Regions from separate parts of the Comamonas sp. CMM03 genome, predicted to be linked through region 3. Evidence: riboswitches for the same ligand, from Rfam matches in the RefSeq annotation. Region 3 holds a riboswitch; each other region holds the start of a gene.
What was found. Region 3 has a riboswitch for cobalamin ahead of cobW (cobalamin biosynthesis protein CobW). Riboswitches for the same ligand answer to the same signal wherever they lie in the genome.
Positions count from the first base shown of each region.

Region 1 (7,450 bases), 780 kb from region 3:
AGGCCTGGCCGGTGGCCAGGTAGGTGGCGCTGCGCCCGGGTGCGGCATCCAGCCAGTCACGCGCAGCCTGTTCTGCACGGCGGGTCTTGCCGCTTTTCTGGCCGCCCAGGATGAGTTCCTGCCAGGCCACGGGGGAAGAAAGGGAATCGCTCATGGTGGCGTGGATTATGAAAGCTCTGCCGGCCCGTCCCAGCACACCGGCTCGGCCCCCAGCAAGGCGGCCACCGCACGCGGGTGCGAAGGGAACCAGGCGTGGAAGTAGCTGGCGTGTACGCTGCCTTGGCGATAGACCGCCTCGCCCTTGCCGGGCTCCACCGGCTGGCGTGCACGGCTGGTGCGCCCGACCTCCGCTGCGCTGCAGTCAAAGCGCGAGTAGTGGAAGGTGTGGCCGCGCAGCACGCTGCCTTGCAGCACGCATTGCTGCATGCCCAGCCCGGCCAGCCGGGTCTGCATCTGTGCCGTGCCCGGCAGGATGTCCCACAGCGGCCGGGATTGCCCTTGCGCATCGGTGATCTGCTGGCCCAGGGCCAGCATGCCGCCGCATTCGGCCCACACAGCCTTGCCTGCGGCCACGTGGGCGCGCAGATCGGCCTGCAGCCCGGTGTTGGCGGCCAGCTTGCCGGCATGCAGTTCCGGATAGCCGCCGGGCAGCCACAGGGCATCGCAGGGCGGCAGGCCTTCGCCAGCCAGCGGCGAGAAAAATGCCAGATTGGCCCCCATGGCCTGCAGGCAGTCCAGGTTGGCGGGGTAGATGAAGCTGAAGGCCGCATCGCTGGCCACGGCCACCGTGCGCCCCTGCAGCCAGGGCTGCAGCGCCTGCTGTCCGGCCGGCGGCTGGGCGGCAGCTGCGGCGGGGAATTCCACGCTCCAGCGTTGCCAGGCGGCCCAGTCCATCTGGCCCAGCGGGGTGTCGGCCAGCTGGTCGGCGGCGGCGTTCAGCCGCGCCATGGCATCGGGCAGCTCGTGCGCAGCCACCAGGCCTAGGTGACGCTCTGGCAACAGCTGTGCATCCCTGCCCTGGCCGATGCGCGCCAGCGCGCCCAGCCACAGATCGGGTTCGCGCAGGCTGGTTTGCAGCATCTGCGCATGCATGCCGGTGGCCACGCGGTTGGCCAGCACCCCGGCCCACGGCACCTCTGGTTGGTACTGCCGCATGCCCAGCACCAGGGCACCAAACGAGCCGGCCATCGCGCCCGCATCCACCACCAGCAGCACGGGCACGCCCAGTTGCTGGGCCAGATCCGCTGCGGTCGGGCTGCCGTCGAACAGGCCCATCACCCCTTCGATCAGGATGACGTCGGCCTCGCCGGCTGCGGCATGCAGGCGGGCCCGGACCTCGTCCATGCCCACCATCCAGCCGTCCAGGTTGTGCACCGGCGCACCGCTGGCCAGTTGGTGCCAGTAGGGGTCCAGAAAATCCGGGCCACACTTGAACACGCGCACCGTGCGCCCCTGGCGGGAGTGCCAGCGCGCCAGCGCGGCGGTCACGGTGGTCTTGCCCTGGCCCGAGGCCGGGGCCGCCACCAACACGGCCACGCAGCGGCGCGCAGCTTGGGCGGAAGTTTCAGTCAACATGCATGCTTTCCGGCGGCCCCGGCGGTCAGCGGGGCAGCCATTTCAGACCCACCCAGAAGGTGCGGCCCGGCGTGGCGTAATCCTGGGCCAAGGTATAGGCCCGGTCCATCAGGTTGTCGATGCGTGCGGTCAGGGTCAGGTCCCTGGCCACCTGCGTGGAGGCCGACAGGTTGAACAGGGTGTAGCCACCCAGGCTCATGACCTGCTCGTCCTTGGCGTTGTAGCGGCGGCTGGCCGCCTGCATTTCCCCACCCAGTGTCCACCCGTGCACGGCGGCATCCACTCCCAGGGTGGCAAACCGGCGCGAGCGGCGTTCCAGCAGCTTGCCGGTGGCCTCGTTCGTGGGGTTCTGGAAATCCACGGAGCCATACCATTTCAGCCGACCGGTGCGGTAGGCCCCGGTCAGGGTGATGCCCTGCAGCTGCGCACGCTCCACGTTCACATAGCAGGACGTCTTGCCGCAGCTGCCCAGGCCTTTTTCATAGGACACCAGGTTCTGCAGCTTGTTGCGGTACAGCGTCACTCCCAGGTGATTGCCCTGGTCGGCCCAGCGCAGACCGATTTCCTTGTTCAGGCTTTCCTCGGGGGCCAGTGCCGGATCGCCATAGTCAGAAAAGCGCTGATACAGGCTGGGCACGCGAAAGCCGGTCGAGGTGGAGGCGGTAGCGCGCCACTGGGGTGCAAACGCCCAGGCGTAGCCGATGCCGCCGGTGTTCTTGCGGCCGAAGTCGCTGTCCTCGTCGCTGCGGGCATTCAGCTGCACGCTGTGGGCACCGAATTTGGCGCCGTAGCCGATGGCCACGCCGGTCTGGTCGCGGTCCTTGTGGCTGGTGTTTTTCAGGCCGGTGTTCTCCAGCGTGTCTTCGCGCCGCTCCAGCGCCAGGCTCAAGGTGCCGGGGCCCAGCAGCCACTCGTTCTGCAGCAGCATGGTACGCAGCCGGGTTTCGGCTTCGTAGGTGCTGGTGCCCGAGGTCTCGTAGCGGTTGGTGGATTCGCTGACGGACAGGCGCGTGCGAAAGCGCTCCGTCCACTGGGCGGTCCAGCTCAGGCCATAGGCATCCAGCGCGCGCAGGCCGCGGTCGTCCTTGACCGACTTGCTGGCGTCATACCCGGCATTGGTGCGGCTGGTCAGGGCCGTCAGTTCCAGACGCTGGTCGGCATTCAGCTGCAGCCCCACGCGGGCGTTGGCCGATTTGCGCGTGTAGCCGTCACGGTCTTCGTTGTGCACGCCGCGGTTCTTGGAATCGAAGCCATGGCTTTCGGCATAGGACAGGCCCAGCGCGTAATCCACCATACCCTGGGCGCCGCTGATGCCGGCCTCGGCCTTGCGGCTGCCGTACTCGCCGGCCCCCACGCCCACAAAGGGCTGCACGCCGGCGGTTCCACGCTTGGTGAACACCTGCACCACGCCCGCCAGCGCGTCCGAGCCATAGACCGCGCCCGCCGGGCCGCGCAGCACTTCGATGCGCTCGATCAGGTCCACCGGCAGGGATTCCCACTGCGCTCCACCGGAGCCGTTCTGGACATCGACACGGATGCCGTCGATATAGACCGCCGTGTGCTGCTTGCTGGCGCCGCGCAGGTAGAGACCGGTTTCGGTGCCGGGGCCGCCGTTGCGGGTGATCTGCACGCCGGGCAGCTTGGCCATCACGTCTTCCAGCGACCGGCCGGCCTGCTGGTCCAGCTGGTCGCGGTCGATGACCGTCATGTCCGCAATCACATCCGACAGGCGCTGCTCGCTGCGCGTGGCGGCCACCACGGTCTCCTCCAGCGTGGCGCGTGCAGAGGGGCTCTCCTGGGCCTGGGCGGCTGCCGCCACAGCGCACAACACGGCCGCCGACACGGCAGACCACGGCAAGGCGGGCGCCACGGCACCGGCCTTCAAAACATTCGAGAACATGAGAAAAAACACCTAGTCGCCCGTACCAGCCTCCCCGCCAGTGATGGGCAAAACCATGCCCGCTCGAGCGGGCACACCAGTGTTGGCCGGTATCCGGGCTGGTCCTCCACACCATCGCCTTCCCAGACGCTTGTTCAAGGCATCCAGTGGCGGTATCAGATGGCGGGGGTGCATGGCATGCACCAGGGACTCACCGTTGCGGGGGCAGCGCAGGCTGGGCGGGTTCTGAAAAAACGAGGCCGTCCTGCTTCCCGTTGAACTGCTGCGCGTGAACCGCGCTGCGAGCACCAACAGCAGCGATTTTAGTTTCAGTCCTGCCGTTCGTAGAAAAACTGCTGTGCACCGGTGTTTTCCAACGTCATATGCAGGCTGATTCGGCCTTATTTCACCTGCTTACATTTAGGCACGCCTACAATTGCTACCCTCTATGTCTATGACCTCGCAGCCTTCCATGATCGAGCCGCTGGCAGAGCGTGTTGATCGCCTGCTGCTGCGCCACGCCGAGCTTCAGCGCACCAATGCCCTGCTGGCCGAGCAGGTGGCCGCGCTCACACAGGAGCGCGATTCCCTGCGCTCGCGCCTGCAGGCGGCCCGTGCACGGGTGGACGCACTGATTGAGCGCCTGCCCGCCAACCAAGAGGCACCATGAGCCAGATCGAAGCGCGCATCCTCCAGCAAGACTATGTGTTGACCTGCCCCGAGGGCCAGGAAGACATGCTGCTGGCCGCCGTGCAGCGGGTGGATGCGGACATGGAACGTATCCGCAACACCGGCAAGGTGCGCGCCCGCGAACGCGTGGGGGTGCTGGCCGCCGTGAATCTGGCGTTCGAGAGTGCATCGCTGTACACCCGCGTGCAGGAACTCGAGCAGGAGCTGGAGCTGACGCTGGAAAACGGCCTGGCACCTGCCGCCCTTGCGGCCGACGCACTGCCCGCAGCCCCGCTGGAAGACACCCCACGGGACGACACCCTGCAGCAAGCACTGCAGGCACAGGAAGAAGCCCAGGCATTGGCCGCGCAGTTGCAAGAGCTGCTGGCACTGCGCGAGCACGAATTGCAGCAGGCGCAGGCGCTGATCGAACGCCTGGAAGCCGCGCTGGAAGTCGACAGCAAGCTGCTGTAGAGGCCTTGCGGCAACGCCGAAACGGTGCTGCCGCGCAAATCCCCCTTTTCTCCATCCGGTCCACCACAAGCCGCCGGTCACGCGCTAAAATGAAGGCGTCTGCAAATCTGCCGTGCTTTATATTGCCTTGAACCAATGCTCCCTGAGCACGGGCTTGGTACATTGCCAGGCAAGCGTGATCGTCTCGCGTTAGACGAACCCAACGTCTGGTTGCCCTCGCCCACCTGAACCCCCGGTTCAGGATGACGGCGCGGTGGTTTTTGCAGACACCCCCACCCTCATCCCGGCGGCCAAGGCCGCTACATCGGCCGGTCTTCTCCCGGCACTCCGCCCCCCAGACTTCCTGCTTCCAGGCCTGCCGCCTGGGCGCGCAGCATGGCCTGGAAGGTAGCCGCCTCGACCCCCGGGGCACACAGAAACCCCTGGTAGAAGCCGCAACCCATGCGCATCAGCGTTTCACGCTGCGCGGCGGTCTCCACGCCCTCGGCGACGATCTCCACATCGAGCGCGCGCCCCAGGCCGATGACCGCCTCCACAATGGCCTTGTCGCTCATGTCCTGTGGCAGACCGCGCACAAAGGACTGGTCGACCTTGAGCTTGGAAATCGGCATGCGCTTGAGGTAGGCCAGGTTGGAATAGCCGGTACCGAAGTCGTCGATCACCAGCTGCACACCCAGGTCCGCCAGCTGTTCGATGCAGTGCACGATGACCGGCTCCTTCTGCAGCAGGGCCGACTCGGTGAGCTCCAGCTCCAGCCAGCATGCCGGCAGGCCATAGGCACTGAGCAGCGAGGCCACGCGCGCCGCATAGTCGGGTTGGTGCAGCTCCAGCGACGAGACGTTGACCGACACCTTCACGCCCAGGCCCTGCTTGACCCAGCGCATGGCTTCCTTGACCGCCTGCTCCAGCACCCAGGCGCCGAGCTTGACGATGTAGCCGGACTCCTCGGCCAGCGGAATGAACACCCCGGGCGAGACCACGCCCAGGCGTGCATCCGTCCAGCGCAGCAGCGCCTCGCAGCCGACAATGCTGCCGGTGTGCATTTCGACCTGGGGCTGGTAGACCACGCGCAAGGCGTCGCGGTCCAACGCCTGCCGCAGCGCATGCTCCATCTGCACCCGGCCCAGCAGCCCGTTGGACATGGCCGGCTCGTAAAAGCCGAAGCTGCCCTTGCCGCTGGCCTTGACCCGGTACATGGCGGTGTCGGCCTGCTTGATCAGCTCGTTGAGCGTGCGGCCGTGCTCGGGGTACTGGGCCATGCCGATGCTGCATTGCACCGAAAAGCCCAGGCCGTCCAGCACGAACGGCTCGCGCATCGCATCCTGGATGCGCCGGGCAATCCGCTCGGAATGCTGCTTCTGGCACGCGTGCAGGTAGAGAACGAATTCGTCTCCGCCCAGACGGCACAGCACATCCAGCGGCCGCAGACAGGACTGCAGGCGCTGCGCCACCAACTGCAGCACCCGGTCGCCGAACTGGTGGCCCAGGGAGTCGTTGATGATCTTGAAGCGGTCCAGATCCAGAAACAGGATGGCGAACTCGGCCTGCGTATCCTGGGTGATGGCCTGCTCCACATGTTGGCCCAGCATCAGGCGGTTGGGCAGGCCGGTCAGCGCATCGCTGAAGGCCAGCTGTTCGATCTTCTGCTGCGCCGCCTGCTGCTGGGTCAGGTCCCGGATGAAGCCCACGCTTTGCTGCACCTGCCCGCGCTCATCGCGCGAGACCACCCAGGACAGGCGCACGGCGCAATGGCTGCCGTCCACGCGCTGCAGTTGGCGGTTGCCTTCCCAGTGGCCGACCTCTTTCCACGCCTGCGCCACCGCGTCCAGCCATTCCGGCTCGGTCTGCGCAAACAGCGCGCTGGCCTGCGCACCGGGGGACAGGGCCGCACCCAGCATACCGTCGCAGGCCGGATTGGTCTGGAGGACGGCACCCTGCGCATCGGCAATGAAGATGGCGTCCAGGCTGCTCTCGAACACCTGCGCGGCCACCCGCAGGCCGCTTTGGACTTCCATCTCCCTGGAGATGTCGCGGAACGAAAAAATACGCCCCACGGCCATGCCGTGGCGCAGCAGCGGGACCGAGCGGCGTTCCACCACGCGCCGGTCCGCCAGATTCAGGATATCGGCCGTGTGCACCAGGGGGTCCTGGCCCAGTGCCTGCAGCTGCTGGTCGTACTGTGCAGGCGACAGCACCTGGTCCCGCATCCAGGCCATGATGGCCGCATCATTGCGCTGCAGCAGCAGCGCAGCCGGCATGACCCAGATATCGGCCAGCTTCTGGTTGAAGGCGCGGATGGCGCCATCGGCCGAACACACCAGCACACCATCGGCGGCCGAGTCCAGGGTGGCGCGCAGCTCGGCCAGCAGGCTCTCCAGCTCGCGCTCGTTGTGCTCCTGCTCGCTGCGGTCCAGCAAGGTCCACAGCAGCCAGTTCCCGCCCTCGGGGTCTTCGACTTCACGGATGCGCTGCTCCACCGGGATGGCCCGGCCGCTGGCATGCAGCACCTGGGTGTGGGTCACCTGCCCCCAGCTGACTTCCGCGACATCGTTCCAGCGGTACAGGTCCTGCGGCGCCGCCGCCAGATCGCGCACGTGGAAGCCTTGCAGGCGCGAGCCCGTCAGGCCCACCAGACGCTGCGCCGCCGAATTGGAATACGCCACGGTCAGGCTGTGGGGATCCACCAGCCACACCGCCTCGGTCATCCACTCAAACGCCTGGCACCATGCCTGCAAATGGGTGGACTGGCTCATGCCTCCCCTCCCACAGCAGACATCAGCGGCACGGCACGCTCGAAGAAGTAGCAGACGCGCTGGCGCGGCGACAGATAGTCCAGCACCTCGCGCGGCAGCT
Region 1 is NZ_JAHUXB010000001.1:67,339-74,788, reverse strand. Features, by position in the region: gene KW830_RS00325 (bifunctional adenosylcobinamide kinase/adenosylcobinamide-phosphate guanylyltransferase) at 1-154, opposite strand, end outside; gene KW830_RS00320 (cobyrinate a,c-diamide synthase) at 166-1,575, opposite strand; gene KW830_RS00315 (TonB-dependent receptor domain-containing protein) at 1,601-3,475, opposite strand; cobalamin riboswitch at 3,542-3,782, opposite strand; gene KW830_RS00310 (hypothetical protein) at 3,909-4,124, shown strand; gene KW830_RS00305 (cell division protein ZapA) at 4,121-4,597, shown strand; gene KW830_RS00300 (EAL domain-containing protein) at 4,897-7,350, opposite strand; gene KW830_RS00295 (HD-GYP domain-containing protein) at 7,347-7,450, opposite strand, start outside.
Region 1: another riboswitch for cobalamin. It lies ahead of KW830_RS00315 (TonB-dependent receptor domain-containing protein); the one in region 3 lies ahead of cobW (cobalamin biosynthesis protein CobW).

Region 2 (7,450 bases), on a different contig from region 3:
GGAGGTGGCGGCGGGCGAGTTTGTCGCCATCGTCGGCGATTCGGGCGTGGGCAAGTCCACGCTGCTCAACTGCCTGGCCGGGCTGGACCGCTGGGACCAGGGCCAGGTGCTGCACCAGGGACAGGACATCGGCCGCCTGGATGAAGCCGGTCTGGCCGTCTGGCGCCGCGCCCATGTGGGTTTTGTGTTCCAGGCCTTTCACGTGCTGCCGCATCTGAGCGTGGCGCAGAACGTGGCCCTGCCGCTGATGCTGCTGGCGCGTGGCACCCCGGCCGAACAGGACGCCCGCGTGCAGGCCATGCTGGAAGCCGTGGGCCTGGGCGAGATGGGGCAGCGCCTGCCCCAGCAACTCAGCGGCGGCCAGCTGCAGCGCGTGGCCATTGCCCGCGCCCTGGTGCACCGCCCGGCCTTGCTGCTGGCCGACGAGCCCACCGGCAACCTGGACCCGGACACGGCCGCCCGCACCATGGACCTGCTCGTGGCCCAGACCCGCGAAGCCGGCGCCAGCCTGGTGCTGGTCACCCACTCCCCGGACGCGGCAGCCCGCGCTGACCGGGTGCTGCGGCTGACGGCCCGGGGCATTGCGGCGGCCTGAACAGCGCCGGACCGCGGGGCCGTGCTAGCGGCGCAGCTTCAACGCGGCGTCCACTTCAAGGTGACAAAGCCGGCACGGCCACGCTGGTTGTAGCCGTAGGCGGTTTCATAGACCTTGTCGGTCAGGTTGGCCACACGGGCCTGCACCGCCCAGTCCTTGGCAAACTGGTATTCGGCGTGCAGGTCCACGGTGGTATAGCTCTTCAAGTCAACCGTACCAACGCCATAGACAGCATCCGTGCGCTTGCCTACGTACAGCGCATTGGCACCCAATTTCCACGCCCCGAGCGTCTTGTTCACAGACAAAGTGGCCTGTGCTTCAGGTAGGCGCCGTGTGATGCGTTCGCCTTCGTTATCGCGCGCATCCAGGTGTTCGTAGGTTGCCGCAAAACGCCAAGTATCGACAGACTTTTGATAGCCCAGCGACCACCCCTTCATGCGGGCCCGGTCCACATTCTCCACCGTGCTGCCCCAAACGATCAAGTTACGCACTTTGTTGTCAAAGTGTGCCAACTTGAATTCGTGACCTGCAAGGTCCCAATTCAGGCCCACTTCCGTGTTCTGCCCTTCCTCTGGCTGAAGGTTGGGATTCCCTCCCCCACCCCACACAGGGTCTGCAGGGTAGTACAGCTGGTTGAATGTAGGTGCATTGATGCTCTTTCCACGCGATGCGTAAGCTCGCAAAGTGGGTAGCACCTGATAGCCATAACCAATACCCCAGGTGTTGTAACTACCAAACTGAGAGTTGTCATCGCGGCGCAGATTGGCTTGCCAGGAATGCGCACTGTGGCTGCCATTCAGGCCTGCATAGGCAGCATTGGTGCTACGTTCGGAGCGGTCGAACTTCGTGGTCGACACAATGCTTTGTTCCAACCTCTCCAGCCCGGCAACAACCAAACCAATCGGTGTTTTGATTTCGTTGCCCCACTTGTACTCATCCTGGGCGGTATTGAAGGTTGAACTGACCAACATGCCCGTAGCGATGCTGCGGTCACGGTTCCACTGCTTGTCCATGGAGCGGGACACGCTCAGCTGGGTTTTCCAGGCCTCGCTCAAAGTGCCCGAGAGCTTGAGTGAACGGGTTCCCGCGTTCGAATCCAGCCACGAATGCGTGGTGCTGCCATTGTCCGATTCGGCATAGCCATCCGCCTGCATCAAATTGGCATCGAGACGCCAGGCGTCATTGAAGGCATATCCGAGTGAAGCTGTCAGCGAAGTCTGGTCAAACTTGTCTGCGTCCCGGTGGTAGTACGCGCTCTTTTCGTTGGTGGAAGAAAAGCCGGGGTCCACCACACGCGCTACATGCAGGCTGTAGTTCCAGCCCTGCTGTGCACCTGCAAAGCCGCCACTGGCATCCTTGTAGCCACCACTGCCCCAGGTCAGCTGCGCATGGGGCACAAAAGCTTGCGTCAACCCTTTTCCCTGTTTGGTAAAAATCTGGATCACCCCGCCAATGGCATCACTGCCATACAGGGCCGATGCCGGGCCGTGCACCACCTCGATGCGCTCAATTTGCTCCAGAGGCAGGCTTGCCAGCGAAGGATCCCCGGCGGTAGCAGACCCAAAACGCACCCCGTCCACCAGCAAAATTACCTGTTTGCTGCCGCGAATCGACACACTTTGCAGGTTGCCACGACCACCGCTGCTGGACATCTGTACGCCGGCAAAGCGCTGCAGCACTTCGGCCAGCGAGCGGCCTGCCGAATTGCTGATCTGCTCTTCGGTGATCACGCGCACATCGGCCAGGGTTTCGTCCAGCGGCGTTTCAGAGCGGGTGGCGGTCACCACCGTGGTGGACAGGGGCACGCTCTGCGCAGCGGCATGCTGGGCCAGGCAGGCCGCGGCCAGGGCCACGGCCGCCAGAGGAAAACGCACGGAAGCGCGCTGGCCTTCCGCTGGGAATGGTTGGAAATTTCGCATGGATGCACACATGGTTGGCACCGGCGTCCCCGCCCGTGCTTCACACAACCAGCAACCCGGGTCTGCATGCACAGCGGCACGCCAGCGGATGCTGGACCTGTTTTGGCCGGTATCCAGACTGGCGCACGGCTTGCCAAGCCTTCCCAGAGCGCATGGCTCCAGTGGCAAGAGATGGCAAGCGGGTCCTGCGGGACCTGTGCGCTCACTGTTGCGGGGGCAGTACATGCTGTGCCAGCGCGGGCGCCGGCGTCCATGTTTCCCGTTTAACCGCAGCGCCAGAACAGCGCTGCAAGCACCAAAACCCCGCATTGTAGGCAGCAGGCTGACACGGGGCTTGTAGGATGGCGAATGCCCTGCCCATGGAACCGTGGGCCGCGCTGGCGTGCCCACCCGCCCTGGCGGCGGTGCACACCGCTGTTTTGCCCTGGAACCTCCGTGCCCGCCTCACCCTCTCTCACCGCTTCTCCGCTGCCGCGCCTGCTGGCCAGTTTTTCGCTGCAGGAGTACCGGCGCCAGCCCTGGCGCAGCCTGACCGCCCTGCTGGCCATTGCGCTGGGCGTGGCCCTGGGTTTTGCGGTGCATGTGATCAACCAGTCGGCGCTGGATGAGTTTTCCCGCGCGGTGCGCAGCGTCAACGGCCAGCCGGATCTGGAATTCCGTGGCATGCGCTCCAGCCTGCCCCAGAGCATTTACCCGCTGATCGCGCTGCGGCCCGAGGTGCAGCATGCCGCGCCGTGGATCGAAGGCACGGTGCAGATCGACAACCCGCCCGCCACAACCGCTGCGTCCGGCCAGGCCCCGCACGCGCCACCGGAACCGCTGTCGCTGCGCCTGTTGGGCGGCGACGCGCTGCAGTCGGCCCCGCTGGCCCCTGCGCTGCAGCCCCGGCTGTTTGCCGGCCAGGACCGGTTGCGGCTGTTCGCACCCGACGCGGTGTTTTTGAACCCGGCGGCACTGCAGGCCCTGGGCCTGGACGAAGCCAGCGCCCCCGGCGCCCTGCTGCCGGTGCGCGTGCACACCCATGCCGTGACGCTGCGCGTGGCCGGCACGGTGGCAGCCGGCGGTGCCCCGCTGGCAGTAATGGACATTGGCGCCGCCCAGGACCTGCTGGGCCAGGACGGCCAGATCCAGCGTGTGGATGTGCTGCTGCGCAGCGGCACCGACCGCAGTGCCTTCACCGCTGCGCTGCGTGCCCTGCCCGGCTGGCCGGCCCAGGTGCTGGTGCAGCAGCCGGGCGGTGAGCAGCAGCGTGCGGCCGAGATGTCACGCGCCTACCGCGTCAACCTGACCGTGCTGGCTCTGGTGGCGCTGTTCACCGGGGCGTTTCTGGTGTTTTCCGTGCTGGCGCTGAGCGTGGCGCGGCGCGCACCGCAACTGGCGCTGCTGGCCGTGCTGGGGCTCACGCCCGCGCAGCGCATGCGCCTGGTGCTGTGGGAAGCCGCCCTGCTGGGCATGGTCGGCAGCGCGGCCGGCATTGCGCTGGGCACCGGACTGGCCTGGCTGGCCCTGCGCATGCTGGGAGGGGACCTGGGCGGCGGCTACTTTGCCGGCGGCCAGCCCCCACTGCTGTGGAGCGCACCGGCCGCCGCCACCTTCTTTGCCCTGGGCCTGGCCGCCACCGTGGCCGGCGCCTGGTGGCCGGCACGCACCGCGCGGGCGCTGCCGCCCGCCGCCACGCTCAAGGGGCTGGGCGCCGTGGGCCAGACGCCTGCGCGCGCCTGGACCGGCCTGGCCCTGGTGGCCGCCAGTGCGCTGCTGGCCAGCGTGCCGCCTATTGGGGGCATTCCCCTGGCCGCCTATGTGGCCGTAGGGCTGATGCTGCTGGGCGGCATGGCACTGCTGCCCTGGCTGCTGGATCGCGTGCTGGGCGGCCTGCAGCAGCTGTGGCCGGGCGCGCTGCGGCAGCCGCTGTCCATGCTGGCGCTGGAACGTGCCCGCCGCATGCGGGCCAGCGCCAGCGTGGCCGTGGGCGGCGTGGTGGCCAGCCTGAGCCTGGCCGTGGCGCTGACGGTGATGGTCACCAGCTTTCGCGGCAGCATGCTGGACTGGCTGGACGCCGTGCTGCCCTCACCGCTGTACCTGCGTGCGGCCGGCGGCTCGTCCAAATCCGATGCGGCACTGCTGCCGCCCGCGCTGCTGCAAGCCGTGCGCGACCTGCCCGGGGTGGAACGCGCCCAGCCGATGCGGGCCACCAGCCTGTGGCTGGACCCGCAGCGCCCGGCCATCAGCCTGCTGCTGCGCCCGCTGCACGGCCCGCAGGCCCAGCAGCTGCCGTGGGTGGGGGCCGCGCCTGCACAGCCCGTTCCGGACAGCATGGTTGCCGTCTACGTGAGCGAGGCCGTGGCCACGCTGTATGGCGTGCAGGCCGGCCAGCCCTGGCCGCTGCTGGACCGTGCGTTCAGCACCGGGCTGGCCGACGGCAGTGCTGCCGGGGCAGACGACCCGGCCACCGTCCCCACGGCCGGCGCAGCGGAAACGCGCTTTTTCATTGCCGGCATCTGGCGCGACTACATCCGCCAGTTCGGCGCGGTGGCCATGGACTGGGGCGACTACCAGCGGCTGACGGGCGATGCCCGCATGTCCGAGCTGTCGCTGTGGCCTGCTGCGGGCGAGGGTCAGGCCACACTGCAGCCGCGCATCGAAGCCGCGCTGGCCCGACTGTCCGGCGGACAGGCACCGCCGCTGGAACTCACCAGCAGCGCCGCGCTGCGCCAGCGCTCGCTGGAGATTTTTGACCGCAGCTTCGCCGTTACCTACTGGCTGCAGGCGGTGGCAATCGGCATCGGGCTGTTCGGCATTGCTGCGAGCTTCAGCGCCCAGGTGCTGGCACGGCGCAAGGAGTTTGGGCTGCTGACCCACCTGGGGCTGACGCGCCGGCAGATCCTCACGGTGGTCGCCGGCGAGGGCGCGGCCTGGACGGCCATGGGCGCACTGGCCGGCACCTTGCTGGGCCTGGGCGTGGCCGCCATCCTGGTGCACGTGGTCAACCCACAAAGCTTTCATTGGACCATGGAGCTGCGCCTGCCCGCCGGGCGCCTGCTGGCCCTGGCCTGTGCCGTGGTGCTGGCCGGCACGCTGACGGCCTGGTGGGCCGGCCGCCAGGCCACCGGAGAGGACGCGGTGCTGGCGGTGAAGGAAGACTGGTAATGGCGGCATGGCGCCTGCGGCGGCGGCACACTGCCACCGCGTGCCACCGCGTGCCACCCGCCATTCCCGCCATTCCCGCCCTTCCCGACGTGCCCGCCATGCGGCCCTGGCCATTGGTCGGCCCGGCTACGTTCTGTCATACCTGCATTGGCGCCGCTGCCGTACAACCGCTGTCTAACCACCGGAGGCATGCATGCAAGTCCAGACCTATCTTCTGTTCCAGGGCCGCTGCGAAGAGGCCCTGAACTTTTACCGCGATGCGATTGGGGCGACCATCCAGGCGCTGATGCGCTACAGCGAAAGCCCGGAGCCGCCGCCGCCCGAATGCACACCCGCACGGCCCGACATGGTGATGCACGCCAGCCTGCAGGTGGGCGAGACCCTGATCATGGCCAGCGACGACCCCAGCCCCGGCATCCGCCTCTTTACCGGCTTCAGCCTGACCTTGAACTGCACCGATGCCGCCGAGGCGCGCAAGCACTTTGATGCGCTGTCCGCCCAGGGAGAGGTCACCATGCCGCTGGGGCCGACGTTTTTCTCCCCGTCCTTCGGCATGCTGAAAGACCGTTTCGGCGTGCCCTGGATGGTGATCGTGGTGCAGGAACAGGCAGGCTGCGGCGCCACCTAGGCAAGCCTTTGCCCACCGGGTGACACCGCGGCATGCAAAAGGCGCCTGGCATGGCTGCGCAGGCGCCTGGGGTGGGTGGCGATAGGGCGGAGGTAGGCCGCCGCCAGGCCTGGGGGCCAGGTGGACTGGGTGCGCCCTAGACCTTGGTCACCGGCTTCGCGAGCGCCACGCCGGGGGCGGCTGCCGCCTGCGACGGCTTGGCCGGTGCCAGCAACGGGGCCTTGGTGCCCGCTGCCGCACGGGCCTGTTCGCGCGCCTTGCGGCGCTGGAAGCGCAGCAATTCCTTGTCGTTGCGGCGGATGTGCAGCGAAAGCCAGTCCCGCAGCACGGCAGACAGCTGCGCCGCCACGGTGATGCTGCCGGCCTGCAGTTTTTTTTCCAGGTCCCACAGCTGGTCCATGAAATGGTTGTGCCCGACCTTGTGGTTCTCCAGATCGGGGAAGCCCATCTGCGCCATCAGGTTCTCTTCATTGCGCAAATGGTCCTGGGTGCTGGTGATGACGCGGTGCAGGATGGACGCCACCACCGCCCGGCCCTGGCCTTCGCGGGTGGCGGTGTGCAGTTCATTGACCAGATCCACCAGCAGGCGGTGGTCTGCATCGATGGGGCCGCCATCGATCACCATGTCATCGGCCCACTCGAAATACGCCATCGCTCAGGCCTCCAGCGCCGGCACCACCGGGCGCATGCCCAGCGCGGGCGCGCTGCGCTGCACCAGCACGGCATCGGCCTTGAACACGCTGATGGCCTGCACCAGGGCCTGGGCCTGGCCTTCCAGCGACTGGGCGGCGGCAGCGGATTCCTCCACCAGGGCCGCGTTGGACTGGGTGACCTGGTCCATCTGCATCATGGCCTGGTTGATCTGCTCGATGCCATGGGTCTGGTCTTCGCTGGCCTCGCTGATCTCGTTCATGATGTCCGCCACCCGGCGCACGCTGACCACGATCTCGTCCATGGTGCTGCCGGCTTTCTCCACCAGCGTGCAGCCGTTGCTGACGTTGCTGACCGACTCGTCGATCAGGCCCTTGATCTCCTTGGCGGCTTCCGCGCTGCGGCCGGCCAGGGAACGCACTTCGGATGCCACCACGGCAAAGCCGCGGCCCTGCTCGCCGGCGCGTGCGGCTTCCACGGCGGCGTTCAGCGCCAGGATATTGGTCTGGA
Region 2 is NZ_JAHUXB010000004.1:495,165-502,614, reverse strand. Features, by position in the region: gene KW830_RS16145 (ABC transporter ATP-binding protein) at 1-595, shown strand, start outside; gene KW830_RS16140 (TonB-dependent receptor domain-containing protein) at 634-2,526, opposite strand; cobalamin riboswitch at 2,601-2,829, opposite strand; gene KW830_RS16135 (ABC transporter permease) at 2,983-5,661, shown strand; gene KW830_RS16130 (VOC family protein) at 5,855-6,289, shown strand; gene KW830_RS16125 (bacteriohemerythrin) at 6,426-6,941, opposite strand; gene KW830_RS21475 (methyl-accepting chemotaxis protein) at 6,945-7,450, opposite strand, start outside.
Region 2: another riboswitch for cobalamin. It lies ahead of KW830_RS16140 (TonB-dependent receptor domain-containing protein); the one in region 3 lies ahead of cobW (cobalamin biosynthesis protein CobW).

Region 3 (7,381 bases):
TCTTTGTCCCTGTCCCATCTGATTTCCATCCAGCCGGTCGAGCGCCTGCAGGAGGTGGACGGTTTTCTGCGCGATGCACGCGTGCAGATGTTCGGTGCGCGCGTGTCTGCCCAGGACACGCCGGCGGATCTGCTGCATTTCGAGCAGGTGTACGGGGGCGGCGGCGGGCAGATGTGGGCGGCCCACGATGCGCAGCGGGGTGTGGTGGGCAGCATTGCCTACCGCCCGTACGACGGCCGGTTTGCGCAACTGGACTTCGGGCCGCTGGCCGTGGTGGAAGTGGTGCGCCTGTTTGTGGCGCCAGTGTGGCGGCGACAGGGCCTGGCGCAGGCCTTGTGGGCCACGCTGCAGGCCCACGCCCGGGCCCACGGGGTGGAGGTGCTGTACCTGCACACCCACCCGTTTTTGCCGGGGCGCTGGAGTTCTGGCAAGGCAAGGGGTTTGCGGTGCTGCAGCGCGAGGCCGACCCGGTCTGGCAGACCATCCACATGCAGTGCCTGCTGCCGCCTGTGCTGCCCACTGCAGCGTCCACTTAGCTGTCCCCGTTGCGCGAAGGGTGTGCTGCCGCTCCTATAATTTGCGCTTTGAACAGGAGCTCTGCATGGCGCATGCCCATGCCGGGTGAAACGGGAAGTCCGGTGACCTTCGCCTTCGGGTGGGAAGCATTCCGGCGCAGCCCCCGCTGCTGTAAGCCTGACCGCCACACGTTGATGCCACTGGGTACGTTACCTGGGAAGGCCGTGTGTGCGGTATGACGGCGAGCCAGAATACCGACCTGTTCGATTGCAGTGGTATGCCACGGGGTGTGGGCTGTTTGCTGACTGGCCCTTTCCACCGCTTTGGCGGTGCGACCCAGGCCTGTCGCACGCATCGCTTCCCCTCCGCATGCTTTTTGTCGCGTGGCGGCTCGGGGAGAGCATGGTTCAACCGTTCACACATCGGCATGCCCGGCGCATGCCTGTCCCAACGTCCGTGCAGGGCGTGCGCATGGCTGCGCGCTGCACTGCGGATGTCTCCATGGCACGGCCTGCCGGGCAGGACCGGCGCATGCACCCCCTGACCTGTGGCCCGCAGCGGTTGTTCGGCCGAGGCCGTGAGCGCCATGGCGGCCAGCCGGTCGCGGGCCCTGCCGCTGCACTGCCCTCACATCGCCCACGCCGCGCACACTGCGCCGGCACCCCCTTCACTGGCAGCGGGCGCTGAGGCCGCAGCTTTCTTTTTCTTCGGAGCACAGGAGTTTCTGACCATGAGTACGCACCACAAGATCCCCGCCACCATCGTTACCGGCTTTCTGGGCAGCGGAAAGACCACGCTGCTGCGCCACATTCTGCAGAACGCCAATGGCCGGCGCATTGCGGTGATCGTCAACGAGTTCGGCGAACTGGGGATCGACGGCGAGATCCTGCGTGGCTGCGGCATCGGCTGTGAAGACGAAACCAATCCGCAAAGCGGTCAGCTCTACGAGCTGGCCAACGGCTGCATGTGCTGCACCGTGCAGGAAGAGTTCTACCCGGTCATGCGCCAGCTGATTGCGCGGCGCGACGATATCGACCACATCCTGATCGAAACCAGTGGCCTGGCCCTGCCCAAGCCCTTGGTGCAGGCATTCAACTGGCCCGAAATCAAGAACGCCTGCACGGTGGACGCCGTGATCACGGTGGTGGATGTGCCGGCGACGGCCGCCGGCCAGTTTGCGGCCAACCCCGCGGCCGTGGATGCCCAGCGCAAGCAGGATCCGAATCTGGACCATGAATCCCCGCTGCACGAGCTGTTTGAAGACCAGCTGATCTCCGCCGACCTGGTGGTGCTGAGCAAGCTGGACCTTGCCAGCGCGCAGGACCGCGCCAAGGTGGAGGCCATCGTGCGGGAAGAGGTGCCGGCCCAGGTGAAGATCGTGGCGGCCGAGCATGGCCAGATCGATCTGGGGGTGGTGCTGGGCCTGTCCAGCGCCTCGGAAGAGAGCATCCATGAGCGGGTGGGCCACCACGAGCATGGCGAAGGCGAGGAACACCACCACGACGCGCACGACCACGATGCCTTCGATTCCGTGGTGATCGAGCTGCCCGAGGTGGATCGGGATGCCCTGCTGGCGTGCCTGGCCGACATCGTGGCCGAGAACACGGTCTACCGCGTCAAGGGCTTTGTGTCCCTGGAAGGCAAGCCCATGCGCCTGGTGGTGCATGGCGTGGGCAAGCGTTTTGACAGCTATTTCGACCGCCGCTGGCGCGACGACGAGGCGCGCAAGACCCATCTGGTCTTCATCGGCCACGATCTGGAAGAGGACCCCATCCGTGCCGCGCTGAATGGTCTGACCGCCGGAGCGCTCTGATGCATTTGCTTGCCGTCCAGCCCGGGGGCTTTGTCGATGACGAAGCCTTTGTCTCCAGCCTGGGCCAGTCGCCGGCCGATGTGGTGGTGCTCAGTGCAGCCGACACCACGCTGGCCTTGCTGGCCGAGGCCTATGCCCAGCTGCAGGCCAGCGCCGCGCAGCAGGGCCTGGGGCCGGGGAGGGACGGCGAGCGTCTGCCGACGGTGCGGCTGGCCAATCTGATGCATCTGCGCCAGCCGGCCTCGGTGGACCTGTACGTCGACGAGGTGCTGCAGCATGCCCGGGTGATTGTGGTCGACCACCTGGGCGGCGAGAGCTACTGGCCCTATGGCACGGAGCGCATCCGCGAGGTGTGCCGCCAGAACGGCATTGTGCTGGTGATGTTTTCCGGGGATACGACGGAAGACCTGAACCTGCTGCAAAAGAGCACGGCCTCCGTGGAGCAATGCCGCAGCATCTGGCGCTATCTGCGCGAAGGCGGGGTGGCCAATGCCCGCGAGATGTTCCGCTATCTGTGGCACAGCTTTCTGCAAGGGGCGCAGCCGGCGCTGGCGCCGCGCCCGCTGCCGTCCGCAGCGGTGTACCACCCCGCGCACGATGCGGCGACGGCCGCGCACTGGCTGGAGCCCGGGCCTTGGCAGTGGCAGGCCGGCGCGCCCGTGGTCATGGTGGTGTTCTACCGCGCCCACCTGCAGTCGGGCAATACGCAGGTGTTTCACCAGCTGTGCCAGCAACTGCTGGCGCAGGGCATGAACCCGCTGCCGCTGGCGCTGCTGTCGCTCAAGGATGCGACCAGCCTGGCCTTGCTGCACCAGCTGTGCGGTGCGCACCAGGTGTCGCTGATTCTGAACACCACGTCGTTTGCGCAGTCGTCGCTGGAAACGCCGGGCGACCATGCGCTGGCGGGCGATATCCCGGTGCTGCAGGTCATCATGTCCGGCAGCAACCAGCAAAGCTGGCTGGACGACGCCCACGGGCTGCAGCCGCGGGACATTGCCATGCACGTGGCCATGCCCGAGGTGGACGGGCGCATCATCACGCGGGCCATCAGTTTCAAAGGGCTGTCGCACCGCAGCGAGCTGACGCAGTCGGATGTGGTGCAGTACCAGGCCCATGCCGAGCGGCTGGATTTTGTGGTGGCGCTGGCGCAGCGTTGGTGCCGTTTGCGGCGCAAAGCCAATCCCGACAAGCGGCTGGCATTGATTCTGGCCAACTACCCCACGCAGGAAGGCCGGCTGGGTAATGGCGTGGGGCTGGATACGCCGGCTTCCGTCATCCACATCCTGCAGGCGCTGCAGCAGCAGGGCTATGTGCTGGACCAGATTCCCGCCGATGGCGATGCCCTGATGCAGCAGCTGCAGCAAGGCATCACCAACGATCCCGATTCCTGGGGTGTGCGGCCGGCGCAGCAGAGCCTGGATCTGGCCGGCTACCAGGCTTTCTTTGCCAGCTTGCCGGCGGAGAACCAGCAGGCCGTGGTGCAGCGCTGGGGCCCGCCCGCGTCCGACCCCATGCTGCGCCAGGGGCGCTTCATGGTGGCGGGCCTGCGTTGCGGCCAGGTGTTTGTGGGTATACAGCCGGCGCGTGGCTACCAGCTGGACCCCATGGCCAGCTACCACGACCCCGATCTGGTGCCGCCGCATTACTACCTGGCCTTCTACCACTGGCTGCGCAGCGCCTGGCAGGCAGATGCCATGGTGCATGTGGGCAAGCACGGCAACCTGGAATGGCTGCCGGGCAAGAGCGTGGCGCTGTCGCAGACCTGCTGGCCTGACCTGGCGTTCGGGCCCATGCCCCACCTGTACCCCTTCATCGTGAACGACCCGGGGGAGGGGGCGCAGGCCAAGCGCCGCGCGCAGGCAGTGATCGTGGACCACCTGATGCCGCCATTGACGCGGGCCGAGAGCTATGGCCCCACGCGCGACCTGGAGCGCATGGTGGACGAGTACTACGAGGCAGTGACGCTGGACCGCCGGCGCGCCCAGCTGCTGCGCCAGCAGATTCTGGCGCACATCGTGCAGCACGATCTGCACCAGGACCTGGGGGTGGCGGCGCCCCGTACCGAGGCGGACGAGCAGCAACTGCTGAACAAGACCGATGCCTATCTGTGCGAGCTCAAGGAAAGCCAGATCCGCGACGGGCTGCATGTCTTCGGCCAGTCCCCGCAGGGGCGCCTGGAGCGGGACACCCTGCTGGCACTGGCCCGCCACCCGGTGGGCAACGGCCAGGGGGCGAACAACAGCCTGATCCGCGCCTTGGCGCACGATCTGCTGCCGGGCACCGCTTTCGATCCGCTGGATGCGGCCTGGGAGCAGCCCTGGACCGGGCCGCGCCCGCAGCTGCTTCAGGCGGTGGATGGCCAGGCCTGGCGCCATGCGGGCGATACCCGCGAACGGCTGGAGCTGCTGGCGCTGCAATGGCTGGAGCAGCCCGGGCTTTCCAGCGCCGATCTGGATGCGGGCTGGGAGCAGACCCGGCTGGTGCTGCAGCGGGTGCAGGACGATCTGCGTGCCCGCTTGCAGGCCTGTGGCCCGCAGGAGATTTTGCAGCTGTGCCGGGGACTGGAAGGCCGTTTTGTGCCGGCCGGTCCCAGCGGGGCGCCTTCGCGCGGCCGCCCGGACGTGCTGCCCACGGGGCGCAATTTCTTTTCCGTCGACACGCGCGCCGTGCCGACGCCCACCAGCTGGACCCTGGGGCTCAAATCCGCCCAGTTGCTGGTGGAGCGCTATACCCAGGAGCATGGCGACTACCCGCGGGCGCTGGGCCTGTCGGTGTGGGGAACGGCGACCATGCGCACCGGGGGCGACGATATCGCCCAGGCCTTTGCCTTGCTGGGCGTGCGGCCCAAGTGGGCGGATGGCAGCTGGCGGGTCAGCGATTTCGAGGTGCTGCCCATGAGCGTGCTGGGCCGCCCGCGCGTGGACGTGACGCTGCGGGTTTCCGGCTTCTTCCGGGATGCCTTCACCAATGTGATCCGCCTGTTTGACGCGGCGGTGCAGAAAGTGGCCAGCCTGGAAGACGAGGATGCATGGACCAATCCCGTCCGTGCACGGGTGCTGCAGGAGGCGGCCGAGCTGCAGGCCCAGGGCCTGAGCGAGGAGGTGGCCCGCCACCAGGCGGGGCTGCGCGTGTTCGGCGCCAAGCCCGGCAGCTATGGGGCGGGTCTGCAGGGGCTGATCGACGGCCGCAACTGGGACAGCGACGAAGACCTGGCCACGGCCTACCGGAACTGGGGAGCCTATGCCTATGGGCAAAAGGACGACGGGACCGCGCTGCCCGAGCGCTTTGTGCAGCGCCTGAGCGAGATCGAGCTGGTGGTGCACAACCAGGACAACCGCGAGCACGACCTGCTGGATTCGGACGATTACTACCAGTTTCAAGGCGGCATGGCGGCGGCGGTGCGGCATTTCCGCGGCCAGCAGCCGGCGCTGTACTTTGGCGACCATGCCAACCCGGATGCCCCGCGCATGCGTACGCTGCAGGAAGAAATCAGCCGGGTGGTGCGCGCCCGCGTCACCAATCCCAAGTGGATCGACGGCATCAAGCGCCATGGCTATAAAGGCGCGTTCGAGGTGGCGGCCACGGTGGACTATCTGTTTGCCTTTGATGCCACGGCCCGCGTGGTGCGCGACGACCAGTACGCGCGCGTGACCGATGCCTTTGTGGCGGATGCCGCCACGCGCGACTTTTTGCAGCAGCACAATCCTGCGGCCTTTCACGGCATGTGCGAGCGGCTGCTGGAGGCCATCCACCGGGGGCTGTGGGAAGACAGCGGGGACTACCAGGCGCTGCTGGAGCAGCAGTTGCTGGCCGCTGAACAATTGTTGGAGAAGCGATGATCTCGTCCACCGAATCCGCACCGCCCGCGCAGGCGGCGGGCTTTCCGTTCACTGCCATCGAGGGACAGCCGCAGCTGCAGACGGCCTTGCTGTTGGCGGCCGTGGACCCGCTGCTGGGCGGCGTGCTGGTGGAGGGGCCGCGCGGCACGGCCAAGTCGACCAGTGCGCGGGCGCTGGCTGCCTTGCTGCCGGCCGGCCGCTTTGTGAACCTGCCGCTGGGGGCGACGGAGGAACAGCTGGCCGGCTCCCTGGACCTGGAAGCCGCGCTGCAGCGCAGTGCGGTGGTGTTCCGCCCGGGCTTGCTGGCGCGTGCCCATGGCGGCATCCTGTATGTGGATGAGGTGAACCTGCTGGCCGATGCGCTGGTGGACCTGCTGCTGGACGTGAGCGCCAGCGGCATCAACCGGGTGGAGCGCGACGGCGTGTCGCACCAGCACGATGCGCGCATCACCCTGGTGGGGACCATGAATCCGGAAGAGGGCCAGCTGCGGCCGCAGCTGCTGGACCGCTTCGGGTTGTTCGTGCGGCTGGAGAATGTGCCCAGTGCCGCGGTGCGCAAGGCCATTGTCAAGACGCGCATGGCCTTCGATGCCGATCCGCAGGCCTTTGTGGAGCAGCACGCTGCGGCGCAATCCGATCTGGCGCAGCGGGTGAAGCTGGCGCGCGAGCGCGTGGCGGCTGTGGCGTGGACCGATGCCGTGCACGACGATGTCGCCCAGCGCTGCCAGGACGCCGGGGTGGAAGGGGTGCGGGCGGATCTGGTGATGCTGCGCGCGGCGCGGGCGCATGCGGCGCTGCACGGCCGCGGTGCCGTCACGCCGGCGGACGTGCAGGCGGTGGCGGAACTGGCGCTGGCGCACCGGCGCACCCAGGCTGCACCGGCTGAGCCGCCCGCGTCGGGTGAGCCGGCGCAGCAGCCGGAACAGCAGCCGAGTTCCGAGGAACAGACGCCACCTCCAGCCCCGCCGCCAACCGGTGGGGCGCAGGGGGCAGGTACCCCGTCCGGCCAGTCCGGGCATGGGCCGGCACCATCGGCGAATACATTGCCGGACCATGCCGCCCCGGCCGATGCCTGGGGCGCCATGCCGCCACCCCAGCTGGTGGCGATGAAGGCGGTCAAGTCGCTGAAGCCTTTGCTGCCAAAAAAAGCCTGACGCGCTCCGCTGTGGCGGGACTGGCCGGAAAGGCCAAGGCGGGGCGCGGTGGCAATACC
Region 3 is NZ_JAHUXB010000001.1:848,565-855,945, forward strand. Features, by position in the region: gene KW830_RS03830 (GNAT family N-acetyltransferase) at 1-576, shown strand, start outside; cobalamin riboswitch at 574-794, shown strand; gene cobW (cobalamin biosynthesis protein CobW) at 1,247-2,329, shown strand; gene cobN (cobaltochelatase subunit CobN) at 2,329-6,168, shown strand; gene KW830_RS03845 (ATP-binding protein) at 6,165-7,322, shown strand.

Region 4 (7,450 bases), 490 kb from region 3:
CCCTTCATCAAGGGCGGCAAGGTGCGTGCGCTGGCGCAGACCGGCACCAAGCGCGTGAAGGCCTTCCCGGATGTGCCCACCGTGGCCGAACAGGGCTACCCCGGCTTCAACGCCAGCATCTGGTTCGGGCTGGTCGGCCCCGCCAAAATGCCTGCGGAAGTGGTGGCTCGCATCAATGCCGACGTCAACCGCATCCTGGCCATGCCGGATGTGGTGAGCAAGCTGGAAGAGTTCGGGGCCGAGGACGGCGGCGGAACACCGCAGCGCTTTGAGGCCTTCATGCGGGATGAGCGGGCCAAGTGGGCCAACCTCATCCAGTCGCGCGGGATCCGGGTGGACGCCTGAACCAGGGTAGGGCCGCAGCCACCCAGGCCGTTGCGGGTAGGCGGGCGGCTACGTGTAGCGCTGACATACAAAGCCCCCGCTGTTTTCGGACAGCGGGGGCTTTGCTTTATGCCGGGTGGTGCACTGCGCTGCCGAGCACTTTCGGGGACATGCGGGCCCGGAGGGCGCTGTGCGGCAAGTGGCTGAACAACAGCAGGGCGGGGTGACGTGTTCGCGGCTGCGGCTGTTTTCTGTCTTCATATTTGATAATGAGTTATCATTATCAAATCTTGTTCATGGTACCGGCGATGGCAAAGCTTCTCCCCGTCACCGTCCTGTCTGGCTTTCTGGGCGCAGGCAAGACGACGCTTCTCAACCACATCCTCCACAACCGCGAGGGCCTGCGCGTGGCGGTCATCGTCAACGACATGTCCGAGGTCAACATCGACGCGGCGCTGGTGCGCGAAGGCGGCAGCGACCTGTCCCGGACCGAGGAAAAACTGGTCGAAATGAGCAACGGCTGCATCTGCTGCACCCTGCGCGAAGACCTGCTGGTGGAGGTGCGCCGCCTGGCCCGGGAAAAGCGCTTTGACTACCTGGTGATCGAGTCCACAGGCATCTCCGAGCCGCTGCCGGTGGCCGAGACCTTTACCTTCACCGACGAGGCGGGCGCCTGCCTGTCGGACATTGCGGTGCTGGACACCATGGTCACCGTGGTGGACGGCTTCAACTTCCTCAAGGACTACGAATCCCGGGACAGCCTGCAGGGGCGCGGGGAGTCAATGGGGGAAGGCGACGAGCGCAAGGTGGTGGACCTGCTGGTCGAACAGGTCGAGTTCTGCGATGTGCTGGTGCTCAACAAGACCGACCTCATCACCGACGCAGAGCGCCAGCGGCTCATCGCCATCCTGAAGACCCTGAACCCGCGTGCACGCATCGTGGAATCCAGTTTCGGCAAGGTGCCGCTGGCGTCGGTGCTGTCCACCAAGCTGTTCAACTTCGACGAGGCGGCCAAGGCCCCGGGCTGGCTGAAAGAGCTGCGCGGCGAACACACGCCGGAAACCCAGGAATACGGCATCGGCAGCTTTGTCTACCGCGCGCGCCGGCCGTTCCACCCCAGGCGCTTTCACGCCCTGGTGGGGTCTGAATGGCCCGGGGTCATACGCTCCAAAGGCTTTTTCTGGCTGGCCAGCCGCCCCCTCTATGCGGGCAACTGGTCGCAGGCCGGGGCTGTGTGCCGCCATGGCAGGGCAGGGCGCTGGTGGGCCGCCGTGCCCCGGGAACAGTGGCCGCGCGAGCCCGAGGCGCTGGCCACCATCACCCAGCACTGGGACGAACGCGTGGGCGATGCCCGCCAGGAACTGGTGCTGATCGGCATCGGCATGGACGAGGCCGCGCTGCGCCAGCGGCTGGATGCCTGCCTGCTGACCGACCAGGAAATGGCCCTGGCCCCCAAGGCCTGGACCGGCTTTCATGACCCGTTCCCGGCCTGGGACTGACGCTGTGCATGCCCGGCTGCAGCCCTGGTTTAGCCATTGAGCCGCCTTTGTGCAGCCTTTATGCAGCGCTGCGCTCCATCGGCTGCCAAGGCATGCATTCTGGATATGTCCGGCGTGTTGTGTCCGTTGCGGACATGTGTCCTGAACGATAATTCCTCGCTGCATTGAGATACATTTCAATGCTTGTTACGAGGTGCTGCATTGGCCTGACGGCCACTGGAGTTAAACGGGAAGCAGGTGCGCTCCATGGAGTGCAATGCCTGCGCTGCCCCCGCAACGGTAAGCGAATCACCCTCTGCACCCAGGTAAGACCTGAAGCCACTGCGCACTGCGTGGGAAGGCGTGGAGTGGGCCGAAAGTTCCAGGACGGATGTCCCGGAGTGTCGGCATTTCGCGAGCCCGGATACCGGCCTTGTCACTTTTGTTGGACGCCGCGGGTGAGCGCGCAGTCCAGGTTGGATGGGTTCGTGCGCCGAGCTGTCCTGCCTGCGCATGCATGCCTGCGGATGTTTTCTTGAATCGGCCTTGCGGGAGAGCAGGGCCATCTGGAGCCGCGCATGCGCACCCCTTCCCGTGTTTCCCCGGGCCCCTTCTGCGGGCCTGTCGCTTTTCCCCTTTCCGCCCTGAAGCCCGTGACCGCCGGCGCCGCGCTGTGCTGCGCGCTGTGGGGCGCCCACGCCCAGGGCGTGGCCGACAACACCGCGGCTTCTGCCGCCACTGCTGCCACCGCCACCGCATCGACATCGGCCCCGATCCCGGCTGCGGCGCTGGGCGATGTCTTCGTCACCGCCACGGCCCGGCCCGAGGACCGCGCCCGCATTGCCGCCACCACCCAGGTCATTGACCGCCAGGAGATCGAACGCTCGTCGGCCCGCTCGGTCACCGACCTGCTGGCCGAACATGCGGTGGGCTTTCTCAGCGAATGGACGGCAGCCCAGACATCGCTGAACCTGCGCGGCGCCGCCACCGACGGCCAGGGGCGCGACTTCAAGGGCCAGGTGCTGGTGCTGCTCAACGGCCGCCGCGCTGGCACGGCCAATCTGTCCAAGCTCAGCCTGACGGATGTGGATCGCATCGAAATCGTGCGCGGCCCCGCCTCGGTGGTCTACGGCAGCCAGAACATGGGCGGGGTGATCAACATCATCCTGCGCACTGGTGCCAGCGGCCCGCTGAACCGCGTCACGGTGACCGGCAGCTCCTGGGGCGGCTGGAGCACCCAGGCCCAGACGGCAGGCGCCAGCGGCATGCTGGACTGGTATGTGGGCCTGAACACCAGCGCCCGCGATGACTACAAGTCCGGCGACGGCGGCTTCGTCATGCAGAACACCGGCTGGAAGCGCCGCGGCGCGGTGGCGGCCCTGGGGCTGCAGATCGACAGCCTGAACCGGGTGGAGCTGCAGGCCCGCACCGACGGCATCTACAACGCCGGCTTCCGGGGATCCGGGTCCAACATCTACAGCAAGGACAACCGCGACAACCGCTCGCTGGACCTGACCTACACCGGTGCGCTGGCCGACCAGTCCGTCAGCTGGCTGGCGCAGGTCTACCACTTTGTGGACGAGGACGAATTCAACTGGGCGTCCCCCGTCATCAAGAGCGGCACCAACCCGGTGCCGGGCACGGCGCGCGACTACAACGACCGCAAGCTGGATGCCACCGGCATCCGCCTGCAGCCGCGCTTTCGCCTGTCTGCCGCCAACGACCTGCTGGTGGGCGTGGACTGGGAACGCAGCCACCTGCGCTCGGACCGCTTCCGCGTGGCCATGCCCGGCGGCCCGGCGGGCCAGGTGGCCCCGTACGACAACAACCAGACGGAAGAAACCAAGGCGCTGTACCTGGAAGACGCCCACACCCTGCTGGACAACCGCCTGACCTTGCGTGGCGGCCTGCGCAAGACCTGGGGCGAGACCCGGTTCGATCCCACGCCCAACCTGGCGTTTGCCCAGTCCAATGTGCGCAAGTACGACACGCACACCTGGTCCCTGGGTTCGACCTGGAAGGCCACCGACGACTGGAACCTGCGCGCAGGCATCGCCACCGGCTTCCGGGCGCCGACCGCCACCGAACTGGCCGCCGACTTCACCGCCGTGGGCGGCGGGCGCACCTTCGGCAACCCCAATCTGAAGCCCGAGACCAGCCGCCAGATCGAAGTGGGCACCACCTTCACGCAGCCGGGCTGGAAGGTGGATGCAGCGCTGTTCCAGAACGTCATCTCCAACCGCATCACCACCGTGTCCCGGGGCCCCAGCACCAACACCTCGGACTATGCCAACAACGCCGCAGAAGTCGTGGCGCGCGGCCTGGAGCTGACCACCAACGTCGACCTCAAGCAGGTGCTGGCCCTGGGTCTGCCGGGCCAGTCGCTCAGCGCCTTTGCGGGCGGCTACTACCACTTCGACATGCGCGACAAGGGCGCGGCGGCCACCGCCAACACCGACCGCGTGCAGCGCATGTACCGCTTCCAGGCCTCTGCCGGCATGCGCTACGCCCAGGGCATGGACCGCAATGCAGGTGACTGGAGCATGCAGCTCACGGCGCTGCTGCGCGGACCGATGTGGTACGACACCGAAGAGAACCTGCTGGTGCCGCAGGGCGAACCCAGCAGCACCTACATCCACCGCAAGGGCGCCTTCACGGTGTGGAACCTGCGCGGCGACTACCGGGTGAACCGCAGCGTGAAGCTGTTTGCGGCGGTGAACAATGTCTTCAACCTGAACCGCAGCCCCATCTTCATTGCGCAGGACCGCTCGCCCTGCCTGGCGGATGCGCGCTTCCAGAACGGCGGCTGCGGCACCTCCATGCCCGGGCGCGAGCTGATGGTCGGCCTGCAGGCCGACTTCTGAGGCCAGGCTGCATGCACAGGCCCGCCAGCCCCCTTCCGCAAGCACGCACGGAAGCACTCCCGGACGCACTGTCCCGGCGCGCCGTGCTGCGCCGCTGGGGCGTGGCGGCGGCGGGCGGCGCCTTGCTGCCCGGCCTTGCCATGCCCACGGTGCTGGCCGGTGCGGGGGCTGCAGAGCAGGCCATGCAGGCGGCCTCGGGCATCCACCTGAAGGATGCCCTGGGGCGCGCCGTCTGGTTGCCCCGGCCGCCCCGGCGCATCGTCACGATTTTTTCGTCCAACACCGAACTGGTCGCCTCCCTGGGGCTGGTGGAGCGCATCGTCGGTGTCGAGGATTTCACCCGCTACCCGGCCGAGGTGCTGGGCCTGCCCAAGGTCGGCGGCCGGCTGGGATTTTCCGTGGATGCCGTGGTGGCCCAGCGCCCGGATCTGGTCATCGTGACCCCGGCGCGGCAGGCAGCCACCCAGCTTGTCGCACCCATGGAACGCATAGGAGTGCCCATCATGGTTTTGCTCAGTCGCACCCTGCAGGAGGTGCTGGACAACATCCGCCTGGTGAGCCAGGCCTGCGGCGAGCCCGAACGCGGCGCCGCGCTGGCCCAAGCCCTGCATGCGCGGCTGCAGGCCGTGGATGCCACCGTGGCCGGCCGGCCGCACCTGCGGGCGCTGATGGTCACCGGGCGCGCGGGCAACGGCATGCTGCTGCTGGCCCGCCCGGGCACCTACACCGGCGAAGCCATGGTGCGCGCCGGCTGCCAGCACGCACTGCCGGCGCTGGGCGTGCTGGCCCAGGTGTCGCCCGAGGCCGTGCTGGCCGCGGACCCGGATGTGCTGCTGTTCGCCGGCAACCAGGCGGGGCTGGACGATCTGCTGCACCAGCCCGGCTGGCGCGACATGCGGGCCCTGCGCCAGCGCCACTGCTGGACCGTGTCCCGCTCCGAATTCCTGATCCCCGGGCCGCGCACCTTTGACGGTATCGAATCGCTGGCCCGGCAACTGCACCCGATATGACTTCACGCACAACATGGTGGGCCGCGCTGCTGGTGCTGGCCCTGTGCCTGCTGGGCGCGGCCTGCGCCGGCCACCAGTGGGCCAGCGTTCCGGAGCTGTGGCGCGCGCTGAGCGGCGACGACTCCCTGCACAGCCGGCTGCTGCTGCAGTGGCGCCTGCCGCGTGTGGCAGCCGCCGCCTGCGTGGGCGCGCTGCTGGGCCTGTCGGGGGCCATCTTCCAAGGCGTGTTCCGCAACCCGCTGGCCGAACCCTATCTGCTCGGTGCCTCCGGCGGCGCAGCCCTGGGCGCCACGGTGGCCTTGCTGGTTCCGATGGGCCTGCCCCAGGGCGTGGTGCTGCCGGTGCTGGCCTTTGCCGGCGCCTGGGGTTCCACCTTGCTGGTGCTGGCCGTCGCCCGGGCGGCGGGCGCGCTGGATGCGGCCGGCCTGCTGCTGGCCGGCGTGGCGCTGGCCGCCATGCTGGGCGCGCTGCGTTCTTTCCTGATGCTGGCCCTGTCCGATGAAACCGTCAGCCTGCAGGTGGTCATGAGCTGGGTGCTGGGCGGTATCCAGACCCCGTCCTGGAACGGCCTGCTGGTGCTGGCCGGCATCACCCTGGGCTGTGTGGTCGCCACACGCCCGCTGGCCCATGGCCTGGACCTGCTGGGCCTGGGCGACACCGTGGCCAAGGGCTTCGGCCTGAACCCGGAGCGCTTCATTCCGCTGGCCGTGCTGGTGGGCTCGCTGGTGGTGGCGGCCGCCGTGGCCTACGGCGGGCTGGTGGCCTTTGTCGGGCTGGCCGCGCCGCACATTGCACGCTGGATGGTGGGGCCCATGCACCGCGTGGTGCTGCCTGCCAGCGCCCTGGTGGGCGCCATCGTCGTCACCGTGGCCGACGCCCTGGCGCGCAGCGTGCTGCCCCCGGCGGAAGTGCCGCTGGGGCTGATCACCGCCATCGCCGGCGGCCCGTTCTTCATCATCCTGCTGGCGCGGCGCCTGCGCGCGTCATGACCGCGAGGTTTCCCATGCACGACCCACAGGGCCTACCGGATACAGCTGCCGCGCCGGATACACCTGGTGCACAGCCCGTACTCACCGCCCAGGGCATGGTGCTGCAGCACCGGGGCAGCAGGGTGGTGGACCAGGTCTCGCTGGCGCTGCCCGAACGCGGCGCCATTGCGCTGATCGGCCCCAACGGGGCCGGCAAATCGTCATTGCTGTCCATGCTGGCGGGGCTGCAGACGCCCAGCCAGGGCCAGGTGCTGTGGCGCGGCGCGCCGCTGCAGCGCCTGTCCTTCGCGGAGCGTGCCCGCTGCATCGGTTACATGCCCCAGCGGTTTTCGCCGTACTGGGATGTCACGCTGGCAGAACTGCTGCAGATGCGCCTGGGGCCGTCCGCGGACATGGACGGTGTGCTCCGGCAGCACGGACTGCAGGCCTTTGCCAACCGGCGCTGGCACTCGCTGTCCGGTGGCGAGCAGGCGCGCTGCCTGCTGGCCACCGTGCTGGCCACGGACCCGCCGGTGCTGCTGGCCGACGAGCCCGGCGCTGCCCTGGATGTGCGCCACCGGCTGGAGCTGGTCGATGCACTGGCCCAGAGAGGCCGCGACAAGCTGGTGCTGGTGGTCATGCACGACCTGGACCTGGCCTTTGCCTATTTTGACCGGGTCATCGCCATGGACCGCGGGCGCGTGGTGCAGGACCGCGCCGCCCAGGACCTGCTGACCGACCCTGCCCTGGACGCCGTGTTCCAGGTGGAATTTGACCGTATCGACGCGCCGCCCCAGGTCCTGCTG
Region 4 is NZ_JAHUXB010000001.1:357,009-364,458, forward strand. Features, by position in the region: gene KW830_RS01660 (tripartite tricarboxylate transporter substrate binding protein) at 1-345, shown strand, start outside; gene zigA (zinc metallochaperone GTPase ZigA) at 633-1,823, shown strand; cobalamin riboswitch at 1,998-2,253, shown strand; gene KW830_RS01670 (TonB-dependent receptor) at 2,381-4,666, shown strand; gene KW830_RS01675 (ABC transporter substrate-binding protein) at 4,678-5,676, shown strand; gene KW830_RS01680 (iron ABC transporter permease) at 5,673-6,665, shown strand; gene KW830_RS01685 (ABC transporter ATP-binding protein) at 6,680-7,450, shown strand, end outside.
Region 4: another riboswitch for cobalamin. It lies ahead of KW830_RS01670 (TonB-dependent receptor); the one in region 3 lies ahead of cobW (cobalamin biosynthesis protein CobW).